DNA from 2 places in the Cupriavidus sp. PET2-C1 genome. Region 2 is predicted to be linked to the other one. Evidence: riboswitches for the same ligand, from Rfam matches in the RefSeq annotation. Region 2 holds a riboswitch; the other holds the start of a gene.

Region 1 (6,242 bases), on a different replicon from region 2:
GCGAGAGCGAGAAGCTGATGTTCTGCACCTGCATCTGGCTGGCGAGCTGCCCCGCGAGCTTGGACACGGCGGTGAAATCGCGCGATTCCAGAATCACCTCGGCGCGCCCGCGCCAGGTGCTGATGCGCCCGTTCTTGTCGTTGGACGGATAGATGGTGAAGCCGCCCGATTGCGCCTGCACGCCATTGGTACGCTTGGCCTGCGCGATCACATCCGCCGTCTTGGCCGACAGCGCCGAGGAAATCGCGCCCGGTTCCGCCCCTTCCTGCTCGGCGGCGAGCGTCAGGTGGACCACGTCGGTCGGCACGTCGGTGGTGGCCTGGGCGGACAGCGACAGCACGCCGGCAGGGGCCGGCTCGTGGGTCGGGCCGCCGCCTTGGGCGGAGGCAACCATGGCGGTGGTACCGAGCAGCGTGGCGGCAAGCAGTTGTTTCATTGGATTCTCCCGTTCAAGACAATGGGTATCAGACGCGCCGCCCAGGTGATCGTTCCGCTACGTCGCGTGCGACCTTGTATCTACTTGTATCCGCACCATGCATCGCTTGGCACCTGCGGCCTCAGAACGCGTGCCAGGCCTTCCACATCATGTAGGCCGACAGGCTGAACAGCAGGCAGGCGAAGACTTTCTTCAACTGTGCGACATCCATGCGGTGCGCGGTGCGCGCACCCAGCGGCGCGGTCAGCACGCTGGCAACCGCGATCACCGCTAGCGCCGGCAGGTAAATGTAGCCGAGCGAGCCGGCCGGCAGACCGGTCCGGCCCAGCCCGCTCCACACATAGCCGATGACGCTCGCCACCGCAATGGGAAACCCGAGCGCGGCCGAGGTGGCCACGGCGTTGTGGATGGGCACATTGCACCAGGTCATGAACGGCACCGAGACAAAGCCGCCGCCCGCGCCCACCAGGCTGGACAAGAAGCCGATCACGCCGCCCGCGCCCAGCATGCCCGGTGTGCCCGGCAGTTGCCGATGCGGGGCGGGCTTGCGGTTGCGCAGCATCTGCCATGCCGAAAAGCCCACGAATACCGCGAACAGCAGCGATAGCCAACTGGTCTTGAGCGCAGCGAAGACCTTGCCGCCGCCGATCATGCCGCCAAACAGGATGCCGGGCGCCAGCGCCAGCACCAGCTTCCATCGCACCATGCCGCGCTTGTGGTGGGCGCGCACCGAGGACAACGAGGTGAACAGGATGGTCGCCATGGAGGTGGCGATGGCCATATGGACAATGGCCTCATGCGGGAAGGCCAGTGCGGTGAACAGCAGCGTGAGGAAGGGCACCATCAGCATGCCGCCGCCTACGCCAAGCAAGCCAGCGCAGAAGCCGGTAAAGGCGCCGAGCAACAGCAGCCCGGGAATCAGGGAAAAGCTCATGACGCGGAATCGACCTTGCTGGTGTTGTAGTTATGTCGTCGGCAGCCATTGTGTCATGCCGCTGCTGTCGCCGCCGGTGCCAGGCTAGCGCATCAGCCGCGTGGTGATGAAACGCCATTCGGCCGGGGTCACCGGCGTGATCGACAACCGGTTGCCACGGCGTAGCACGACCATGTCGGCCAGTTCGTCATGCGCGCGCAGGTCGGCCAGCGAGATCAGCGGGCCCTTGCCGACAAAGCGCACGTCAACCAGCATCCAGCGCGGTGCGTCCAGCTTGGCGGCCGCGTCGTAGTAATCGCTCTTCGGGTCGAACTGGGTGGGATCGGGGTAGGGCTGCGAGCAGACCTCGGCCAGGCCGGCAATGCCGGGCTGTGGGCAGGAGGAGTGATAGAACAGCACGCCGTCGCCGATCTGCATGCCGTCGCGCATGAAGTTGCGGGCCTGGTAGTTGCGCACGCCGGTCCATGGCAGGGTGCCGCGTTCGGCTAGCGTATCGATGCTGGCCTCGTCGGGTTCCGACTTCATCAGCCAGTACTGGCGGGCGCGCGCGGCGGTATTGGCTTGCGTGGATCGGCTCATGGGCGGGCAGGGCGGGCGTGACGTTGGCAACAGCGATATGGTGCAGCAAGCACGGCCAAAAGAAAACCGTCTCGCGGATGCGGGCCGTGGCGCAAAAACAGAGGGAGGGCACTGCAGAGGCAACGCAGGTCAACCTGCGCCGCAAAAGGAAAAGGCGGTGGTTGAATAACCACCGCCTTTAGAGGGGTCCCCGCCTCGGCCGCTGGATCGGCATCCTGAACCCAAGTGAGGTTCAGAGTGGCTGCGGAAGCCGCATTTCGGGTACATCACAGATTCAGGGAGTCCAGACTGCAACTATGAACCATGCGACGCGCTCGCCCACACGGCATAATCCCGCACCAACAAATGCTTATCGGTTCAAGGAATATGATCCTGACGAACCAGGCAGGGAAACTGTCAAACGTCTGACTTTTTTGCACTGCCAAACGCATACTGCTTTGGCATGGCTGTCAGACGTTTGCCGTTTCTAACTTGGATGGGATGAAAACGGCGGTCAGGCGCGATAACCCGACCTAAGGTGCCGCAACTATGTGGCTTGGTGCGGCTTGGCTCCACTATACACCGCGAGGCTTTCCATACCAAGCCCGTCTTTGCGTGTCGTTACATTTTGCTGACGCGCGCGGCATGTGGGGCACATCGGGCCGAAATCGCGCGCGTATCGCCGCCTACCTGTGCCGTGCGGTACACCGCCGGCGCAGGGCAGGGCATCAGTTGCGCGGCACGGGCGAATTGGTGCCCACATGCGCGTACTGGCGCAGGGCTTCGTCCGCGCGTTCGTTCAGCTCGCGAATGCGCGCCCGCACTGCATCAACGGGAATCGCGCCATCTTCTTGCTGCTTGCGCTTGAGCGAGAGCAGGTCCGAGGCGATGCTGATCGCGGCCATCACGGCAACGCGTTCCACGCCCTTGGCGGATACCCCGCCCTTGAGCCGGGTCATCTGGCCGTCTACCAGTGCCACGGCCTCCAGCAGCGCGGCCTCGTTGTCGGCGGCAATGGCGAACCGGTAGGACTGGCCGGCAATGTTCACTTCGACTTGCTTATTGCTCATGCGTTTTCTCCGGGTGCCTTCTGTTCGGCGCGGCCGGCCGCTTCGCCTTCGCCCAGCAGGTCGAGCTGGCGGGCGTCGCTGGCGGTGGGCAGCTTGTCCAGGATCGACTGGATGCGCAGCTGCGCTTCCTCGATCTTGATATTGAGCAGCTCGCGGTCGGCGGCCATGGCTTCACGGTCGCCGCGCAGCTGGCTTGCGTCGGCCTGCAGGCGTTCGATCTCCTCCCGCAGCCGCTGGTTCTCCGCCGCCAGGGTATCGGCATGGTGCAGCACACGCCCGATCTTGGCGGCGAGTTGTTCGAGTTCGGTGAGCATAGAGCCTGTCATATCTAGGGTCTCGGGTTTTGGGATTTTAGCCCAAGCGCTATCGTGCGGACGGCGAACGCAGACGTATGTGACCGGGCCTGCGTGCCGAAGTTGCATGCATCGTCGTTTAACGGCATCCGTGGCGACGGCTTTATGCCTGTTTCCAGGCGCTTTCGCTCCGTTTTGCCGTGGCATTGACGCTTGCCTCGAAACTGCCTACACTCGCGCACGTTCCAGGTGCTCGTAATCCTATTCACTACAGGGTTGCAGTTCAACGGGAAACAGGGAGCCAGCCACCGCCGCCAGGGCAGGGCCGAGCCAACCTGTGCTGCCCCCGCAACGGTAAGCGACCGTGATCGCAAGATCGCAAGGCCGACCACTCAGCCACTGAACCGCAAGGTTCGGGAAGGCGGTCGGACTGGTGTCGCCAGCCCGGATACCGGCCTGAACGAGAGTGCGCCGCCCTCCGCTGCTTTTTGCCGCGCAAGCCAGCGGCGCGCTTCGTCGCCAGACGGTCCGCGGGGGAACGGACCAGGCAGCTCTCTCCCAAAACCCGCATCATGCGCTCATCGTCTTACAGGTCGAGCCGTCCGGCATTGCCGGCGCGCCCCGCCACCGCCCCCGCTTCTGTCTCCGTTTCTGTCTCCCGGCAAGTCCGCGCCACGCCTGTCGCCTTGCTGGCCCTGCTTGCCGTGTGCGCGCCCGGCGCCGCCATGGCCCAGGCCGCCTGGCAAGCCGCCGCGCAGCCAGCGGCCGATGCGCAGCTCGACCCGGTGGTGGTCACTGCCACTCGTACTTCACAGCCGTTGACCGAGGCATTGCCGCACACCACGGTGGTGACTCAGCAGGATATCGCCAACTCGCAAGCGCCCGACCTGCGTTCGTTGCTGCGTACGCAGGCTGGCGTGGAGTTTGCTACTACCGGGGGCATGGGCGCCAATACCAGCATCTACATGCGTGGGGCAAGTCCAACGCAGACCCTGATCTTGATCGACGGTGTGCGCGTTTCATCTGCAAGCAGTGGTGCGGCGCAGTTGTCAAATATTCTGTCGGACCAGATCGACCATATCGAGGTAGTGCGCGGCAATGTCTCGGCGCTCTATGGCTCGGATGCAATCGGCGGTGTCGTGCAGATATTCACCAAGAGCGGTGCCGGCCAAGCGCCGGCGGCCAACGCTCAGATCGAATACGGCAGCAACAATACACGCCAGGGCACGGTGGGCTACGGCGGGCAGGTGGGCGATACCTCGTTCAACATTACCGGGTCAGCCTTCAAAACAGATGGCTTTTCGGCGATCAATGCAGCCCAATGGAACGGCGATAATCCGGCCAAGGCAAAGAAGGGAATCGGTCCGAATCCGAATGACAATCCCTACGAGAACAAGAGCTTATCGGGTCAAGTCAAACATCGCTTCTCCAGTGACTGGGACGCAGGCGTCAATGCCTACTACTCGAAGAGCACGCTTTCGTACGACAGTACGGCGGGCAAGCCTACCGATGTGAACCTGATGGACAGCGAGCTATATACCGTGTCCGGCTTTGTCAACGGTAAGCTGACGCCTAACTGGAGCACACATTTCAAAGTTGCGCAAAGCGAGGATCGCAGCAGCAATACGCTGAACGGCAGTCCCAACGGCACATTCAATACGCGCAATCGCCAATTCACCTGGCAGAATGAGTACGCGATCGCCTCCGGCCAGACTCTCTTGTTTGGCACTGAATTCGTGCGCCAAGAGCTGGATGCTTCCTACATCGCGCCGAGTCGAAATGTAACTTCCGCATTTGCGGGCTATGATGGCCGCTTCGGTAAACACCAACTGCAACTGAACGTGCGTGGTGACCACTATTCGGATTTCGGCAACCAGAAGAGCTACTTTGGCGGCTACGGTTACAACGTGACCGAAGCCTTCAAAGTGATTGCAAACGCAAGCAACGCGTTTCGTGCGCCGACATTCAACAATCTCTACTTCCCTGGTTTTAGCAACCGCAATCTGCAGCCGGAGCGAGTGAAATCCTTAGAGCTCGGTGCGCAGTACAAGACGCAACAACTTGGCCTGCTACGTCTTACGGCGTTCCGGACACAATATGACAACCTGATCGTGAACGATCAGCGTTCCATTCCGCAGAATATCAGCCAGGCCGAAGTCAAAGGCGTGGAGGCCTCGTGGCGAGCCAGCATTCTTAACACAGATGTTGGCGCCAGCGTAACCTTCCAGAATCCGGTCGATGAGCAGAGCAATATCCTACTGCCGCGCCGCGCGCGTCGACATGCCGCCTTCGACATTGGGCGAAATTTCGGCAACTGGCGTTTTGGCGGTGAGTGGCTGCTGTCCTCCGAGCGTTTGGATGCGGTTGGGAGCTCGCGCACGCTGGGCGGATACGGTATCGTCAACCTCAATGCCCGCTATAACATCGACAAGCAATGGTTCGTGGCCGCCCGTGTGGAAAACCTGTTCGACAAGAATTATCAGCTCGCCTATCCCTTCAACACGCAGGGACGCGCCGGCTTTGTCACGCTGGGCTGGCGTCAGAAATGACACTGACACTGAGGATGGTTGCCTGACATGCGCCGCGCGCTAGCCGTCTGGCTGATGCTTGCCGCCGCCGGCGTGGCGGTGTTCCTGCTGTCGCTGGCGGTGGGCAGCGTGCCGCTGTCGGGCGCGCAGGTCTGGCAGGCGCTGTCCGGCGGCGCCGACGATACCGCCGGCGCCATCGTGCGTGAGCTGCGGCTGCCGCGCGCGGCCGCGGCGTTCGCGTGCGGCGGCCTGCTGGCGCTGACCGGCGCGCTGATGCAGGTGCTGCTGCGCAATCCGCTGGCCGAGCCCTATGTGCTTGGCGTATCGGGCGGCGCGGCCACCGGCGCGCTCACCGCCATGCTGATGATGTGGCCACTGTGGACGGTGCAGGCCGGCGCGGCTGGCGGCGCGTTGTTCTCGATG
Region 2 (6,242 bases):
CTGTAAAGGCTTGAGAACCGCTGCGGGAGCACCGACACCATGGGCCTTCTTGGCATCCTGCTGGCCCTTGGCCTGCTGATCTGGCTGGCCTACCGGGGCTGGAGCATCCTGCTGCTGGCGCCGGCGGCGTCGCTGCTGGCCGCGGCCACGGCCGGCGAGCCCCTGCTGGCGCACTGGACCCAGACCTTCATGGGCAGCGCCGCGGGCTTCCTTGCCCAGTTCTTCCCGTTGTTCCTGCTCGGCGCGCTGTTCGGCAAACTGATGGACGACAGCGGCTGCGTCAACGCCATCGCCGCATGGATGACGCTCAAGCTCGGTCCCTCGCGCGCCATCCTGGCGGTGGTGCTGGCCGGCGCGCTGGTCACCTACGGCGGCGTCAGCCTGTTCGTGGCCTTCTTCGTGCTGGCGCCGATGGCGCAAGCGCTGTTCGCCGCCGCGCAGATCCCGCGCCGGCTGATGCCGGCGGCGATCGCGCTGGGCACCTCCACCTTCACCATGTCCGCCCTGCCCGGCACCCCGGCCATCCAGAACGCGATCCCGATGCCGTTCTTCGGCACCACGCCGTTTGCCGCGCCGGGCCTGGGCGTGCTGGCGTCCGCCATCATGCTGGCCTTCGGGCTGTGGTGGCTCGCGCGCGTGGAGCGCGGCGCGCGCCGCGCAGGAGAAGGCTTTGGCGACGAGGCGCTGGAATCCGCCGACCGTGCCGCCGGCGATGAACTGGTGCGCGAGCGCGCCACGGTAGCCAATGCGTTCGATCCCGCCGAAGCGCGCCACGGCGCGCGCAGCGCCGAATGGCCGGCAGCGTGGAGCGCGTTCCTGCCCTTGGTGATGGTGGTGGCCGTGAACCTGGCGATGAGCTTGCTGGTGTTGCCCCGCTGGAACGCGAGCTACCTGGCCAACGAGCGCTGGGGCGGCACCAGCCTGGCGGCGCTGGGGGGCGTATGGTCGGTGCTGGTGGCGCTGGCAGCGGCCATCCTCTGCCTGCTGGCATTGCACCGCAAGCGCCTGGGCAAGCTGCGCGAGAGCATGGACGCGGGCGCCAATGCCGCCGTGCTGCCGGCAATCAGCGTGGCCAGCCTGGTGGGCTTTGGCTCGGTGGTGGCTGCCCTGCCTGCCTTTGCACTGGTGCGCGAATGGGTGTTGTCGATCGAGGGCGGTCCGCTGGTATCGCTGGCGGTGGCCACCAATGTGCTCGCCGCGCTGACCGGCTCGGCTTCGGGCGGGCTGACCATCGCCCTGCAGGCGCTGGGCGGCACTTACCTGCAGCTATCGGCGGTGACGGGCATCGACCCGGCCCTGATGCACAGGGTCGCCGTGATTGGCGCTGGCACACTGGACAGCCTGCCGCACAACGGCGCGGTGGTGACGCTGCTGGCGGTTTGCGGCACCACGCATCGCGAAAGCTATCGCGATATCGTGGTGGTTGGCATCATCGGCCCGATCGCGGCGCTGGCGGCGGTCATCGCGCTCGGCAGCGCCTTCGGCTCGTTCTAGGCAGGTTCCGGGCGCGCGCCTTGCCTCAGGTGGCTCAGGTGGCTCAGGTGGCTCAGATGGCTCAGATGGCTCAGATGCCTCAGGTGCCGGAAGCGACAGTCACAAACACGGGGTTCGAATAGAACCACAGGTCGTTGTAGTTGCGCGCGTTGATGGCATTGAAGCGCGGCGTGTTCTCCGTCAGGTCCGTCTTCAGGTCGGGCAGCGGGTTGCCGTTGGCGGTCTCGCCCGGCACGTTCATGCCAAGATTGGTGCCGCGCAGCCGGAAGTACTGGCTCTTGGCCGCGTTGAAGGTGTAGGTCACCGTGTTGTAGCCGTCCTTGTCCAGCTTCCAGTCAGCCTTGGTGAAGGTGGCGATGACCTTGGTGGAGTCGTTGGTGTCCTTGCTGTAGCCCGGCGTGCCAGGCAAGGCGCGCGGCGTGACGTCGCCAGCGATCAGGTCGATGTGGTCCACCGTGGGCTTGACGTTGACGTTGGCGCCGCTGTCCAGCGGATACTCGAAGTTGTTGCGGTCCGGGCTCTTGAAGCGGATGGTCACGGTCACGCTGTCGCCGGCGCGGGCCTTGAGCTCACCGCCCATCTCGCGCTTGGTGCCGCTTGCGGCCACGTTGAAGTCCAGCGCGTTGATGAGATCGCCAAATACCGAGAACGCCTTGCCGGCACGCAGGCCATTGCATACGCGAAGCCTCGCTTAATGCGCGCGTCATGCAAATCGGCTAGGGGGGGGAGAGAAGAAAGCGTCACTGCAGCGAAGGGCGATGGCCGTTGCGGCAAGCACTATAGTGAAGACTGTTTCCACGCCGCCAGAAGGATGCCGCATGAACGCCAGCCACTATCGCGCCACCGCCCTGAAGATCCTGATCGCCGCGCTGCTACCGGTGGCAGCCGCGCATGCGCAGCTCGGGGACCTGCTCAAAGGCGCCACGCAGGGCGGCACCGAGAGTTCGTCCGGTGGCCTGAGCGGCCTGGGCAGCGGCCTGGGCGGAATGAGTGGAATGCCCTCGCTGCAATCGCTGAGTTCGGGCAGCACCGGCAATGTCGCCGGGATCCTGGAGTTCTGCGTGAAGAACAACTACCTTGGCGGCGCCAGCGGCGCCGCCTCGGTCAAAGACAAGCTGCTGGGCAAGGTCGGCGGTAACGCGCCCACGTCGGACGCCGGCTACACCAGCGGCGCCAAGGGCATCCTGAGCAGCAGCGATGGCAAGCAGTTCGACCTGAGCGGCGGCGGCCTCAAGGAGCAGGTCACCAAGCAGGTCTGCGACAAGATCCTCGCGCAGGGCAAATCGCTGCTGTAGGGCCAGGCGCGCCGAGCGCCCGGTCAGCGCTCAACGCTCAGGCGGGCGACAGGCGGAAGGCCGACACGGCATGGTGCAGCGCGCCGGCCTGGTCTTCCAGCGACGTGGCGGCCGCGCTCGCCTGCTCCACCAGCGCCGCGTTCTGCTGCGTCATCTGGTCCATCTGCGCGACCGCGCGATTGACCTCCTCGATGCCGGTGCGCTGCTCCGCGGTGGCCGAGGCGATGCCGTCCATGATCGATGTCACGCGGCCGACCGCGTTGACGATCTCGGCCATGGTCTGCCCGGCCTGCTCCACCAGTGCCGAGCCGCTATCGACCTGGCCCACCGACTCGACGATCAGCGTCTTGATTTCCTTGGCCGCACCCGCGCTGCGCTGCGCCAGGTTGCGCACCTCGCCAGCCACCACCGCAAACCCGCGTCCTTGCTCGCCGGCGCGCGCGGCTTCCACCGCGGCGTTAAGCGCCAGGATATTGGTCTGGAAAGCAATGCCGTCGATCACGCCGATGATGTCGTTGATCTTGCGCGAGCTGGCGGTGATGCCGCGCATCTTGTCCACCACCTGGCTGACCACGCTGCCGCCCTGCTGCGCGATCTGCGAGGCGTCGGACACATACTGGCTGGCCTCCTTGGCGTTGTCGGCATTCTGGCGCACCGTCGCGGTGATCTGCTCCATGCTGGCGGCAGTCTGCTGCAGCGAGGCCGCCTGCTGCTCGGTGCGGCTCGACAGGTCGCTATTGCCCGAAGCGATCTCCTGGGCCGCCGAGGTGATGGAATCGGCCGATTGCTGGATGCCCGCCACCGTGCCGGCGAGCTGGTCGCGCATATGGCCAATGGCGTACATCAGGCTGGAGCGGTCGTCCGGGTGGGTTTCGACCCGCGCCGTGAGGTCGCCGCTGGCCATGCGCAAGGCAAGGGCCGCGGCGGTAGCGGGCTCGCCGCCCACCGAGCTCTGGATGCTGCGGATCAGCAGCGTGGCCACCGCGGAAATCACGATGCCCAGCAGCACCAGCAGCCCCAGCGATTGATAGAGCGAGGCGCGGAACTGCGCTTGCACGTCATCCATATACGTGCCGGCGACCAGGTCCCAGCCCCACGGCTTGAAGCGCGCCACGTAGCCGATCTTGGGGCTGGGCTGGTCGCTGCCCGGCTTGGGCCACCAGTAGTCCAGGTGGCCCGCGCCGTCGGCCGACGCGCCGCGGGCCGCGATATCGGCGTACAAGGCGTTGCCCTTGGCGTCCTTGAAGTCACTCATGTTCTTGCCGTTGAGCTTGGCGTTGATGGGATGCATCAACAGCACGGAATCCGCGCCGACGATGGTGATGTAGCCATCCTTGCCATAACGCTGCGCGGCGACGCGGGCCGTGGCCTGGGCCTTGGCATCGGCCTCGGACATCTTGCCCTGGCGCGCCTGCTCGGCATAGTCGCGCACCAGCGAGAGCGACATGTCGACGATATTAGCCAGCTCGCTGCGGCGATCGGCCATTTGCAGCTGGCGGGTCTGGAAGGCATGCATCACGGTCAGCAACAGCAGGCCGAGCCAGGCCAGCACAAGGGGAATCCACAGCTTTTTTCGCAGGGTCAGACGATTCATGGCATTCGCTTCTCGGGGCAATCGCCAGTCATGCAGGAGGCATGCGGCATCTCCGGATATCGGAGCCGGGCTCGCCTTCTTTAGCGAAAGGCGCGGCAGGACGGCACGAAAGGCCGCGAAGCGCAGAAAATGTCGCATGAAGCACCAAAATGGCGACAGGTTGCGCCAGGCTGAAACACCCGCGCACCCGCACGGTGCAAAGAAAACGCCTGCCATCCGCCCCCGAAAGCAGCGCAAATACGGCTACAATGCGCCTCGCATTCCACGCAGTAATTGCAATTGACTTGCAATTACCTAGCAAGTGGACTGCCAAGGGTTCGAAGGTGCCTCCGGCGCGCAGCGCGCGGCGGGGGTTAAACGGGAAACAGGTGCGCCGCCGGCCATGCCGCGGCTAATCCTGTGCTGCCCCCGCAACGGTCAGCAGGTACAAAGGTGTCACGCCGCGCCAACAGGCCGCGGCAGCCACTGCGCATCATCGCGCGGGAAGGCGGCACCCCGGACGCGCCCCAGCGGCAGGCGTCCCCCTGCAAGCCCGGATACCGGCCTTCGACCGATCACCGGGGCTGCGGACGGGCGGCCAGGCGTGAGACGGCTGGCCACGCGCCTGGCCGTCACTGCGCGCTCGTCCGCGGCTGGTTCGTTTATTGCCGCCGGGCGGGGTCGCCCACGGCCAATGATGGAAAGCTCATGTCCGCGCGCCCTCGCATTGCCCGTACCGCCTCATCGGCGGCCGTCACGCCACGAAAACGTCGTCATGCGCCCAAGCCGCGCCAGCTCGCGCACCGTTGCGCGCTCGCGCTATCGCTGGGGGCCTTCGCCGGCCTCGGCGCCGATGCCGCCTGGGCGGCGGACGATGCGCAACCTTCGGAGCGAGCGCAATCGCAGCCGTCGCGCGGCAGCACGATGCTACCGCCAGTGGTAGTCAGCAGCGCCTCGCAGCCGCCCGGGCTCGCGCTGTCCGAGCCCACCAGCACCGGCAGCCGCCTTGGCCTGACCCCGCTGGAAACGCCGGCTAGCGTGGAAGTCCTGTCCGGCGACACCATTCGCGAACGCGGCGATTGGTCGGTGCGCGAGGCCGTGACCCGCGCCACCGGCATCACGTCCAATGGCGCGCCCGGCAACGGCGGCACGGCGCTCGCGGCACGCGGCTTCGCTGGCCAAGGCTCGGTGATGCAGTTGTACGATGGCACGCGCCTCTACGTGGCCTCCGGCACCGTCACCTTCCCCTTCGATACCTGGTCCGTGGACCGCATCGAAGTGCTGCGCGGCGCGGCTTCCGTCATGGTTGGCGAAGGCGCCATCGGCGGCGTGGTCAACGTGATCCCCAAGAAGCCGATGCGCGCGCCGATCGCCAACGAGCTGCAGCTCACCGGCGGCACGCAAAAAACGGCACGCGCGGCGTTCGACAGCGGCGGCGCAGTCAACGAGACGCTCTCCTACCGCTTCAACGCGAGCTACAACCGCTCCGGCGGCTGGGTGGACCGGGGCGACTCGCGCAGCCTGGCGGTGTCGGCCGCGGTGCGGCTGGACGTATCGCCCGAGTTCAACCTGACGCTGTCCTATGACGATGCCGACCAGCACCCGATGCAATACCTGGGCACGCCGCTGGCGGGTGGCGGCCTGGACACCTCGCTGCGCAAGAAGAACTACAACGTTGGCGATGCCGACATCACCTACCGCGACCGCTGGACCCGGCTCGCGGCGCAGTGGCAGCCCAACGAGCGGGTCACGGTGCGCAACCAGTTCTATTACCTCACCAGCCAGCGCCACTGGCGCGACGCCGAGTCCTATACCTTCCTGCCCGCGACGGGCCAGGTGCGCCGCACCGACTACCTGGAGATCCTGCACGACCAGGAACA

The links. Region 2 has a riboswitch for cobalamin ahead of ACX12D_RS27305 (TonB-dependent receptor). Riboswitches for the same ligand answer to the same signal wherever they lie in the genome.
Region 1: linked by a shared signal. The riboswitch ahead of ACX12D_RS15195 (TonB-dependent receptor plug domain-containing protein) and the one ahead of ACX12D_RS27305 (TonB-dependent receptor) in region 2 are both predicted to bind cobalamin.

Annotation. Positions count from the first base shown of each region.
Region 1 covers NZ_CM137259.1:3,376,616-3,382,857, reverse strand. The annotation lists gene ACX12D_RS15225 (SIMPL domain-containing protein) at 1-436, opposite strand, end outside; gene ACX12D_RS15220 (sulfite exporter TauE/SafE family protein) at 558-1,370, opposite strand; gene ACX12D_RS15215 (EVE domain-containing protein) at 1,455-1,949, opposite strand; RNA gene ssrS (6S RNA) at 2,133-2,343, opposite strand; gene ACX12D_RS15205 (cell division protein ZapA) at 2,657-2,998, opposite strand; gene ACX12D_RS15200 (hypothetical protein) at 2,995-3,312, opposite strand; cobalamin riboswitch at 3,521-3,765, shown strand; gene ACX12D_RS15195 (TonB-dependent receptor plug domain-containing protein) at 3,864-5,840, shown strand; gene ACX12D_RS15190 (FecCD family ABC transporter permease) at 5,868-6,242, shown strand, end outside.
Region 2 covers NZ_CM137260.1:1,635,874-1,642,115, forward strand. The annotation lists gene ACX12D_RS27285 (GntP family permease) at 40-1,494, shown strand; gene ACX12D_RS27290 (hypothetical protein) at 1,574-2,101, opposite strand; gene ACX12D_RS27295 (YjjA family protein) at 2,313-2,789, shown strand; gene ACX12D_RS27300 (methyl-accepting chemotaxis protein) at 2,827-4,383, opposite strand; cobalamin riboswitch at 4,688-4,945, shown strand; gene ACX12D_RS27305 (TonB-dependent receptor) at 5,071-6,242, shown strand, end outside.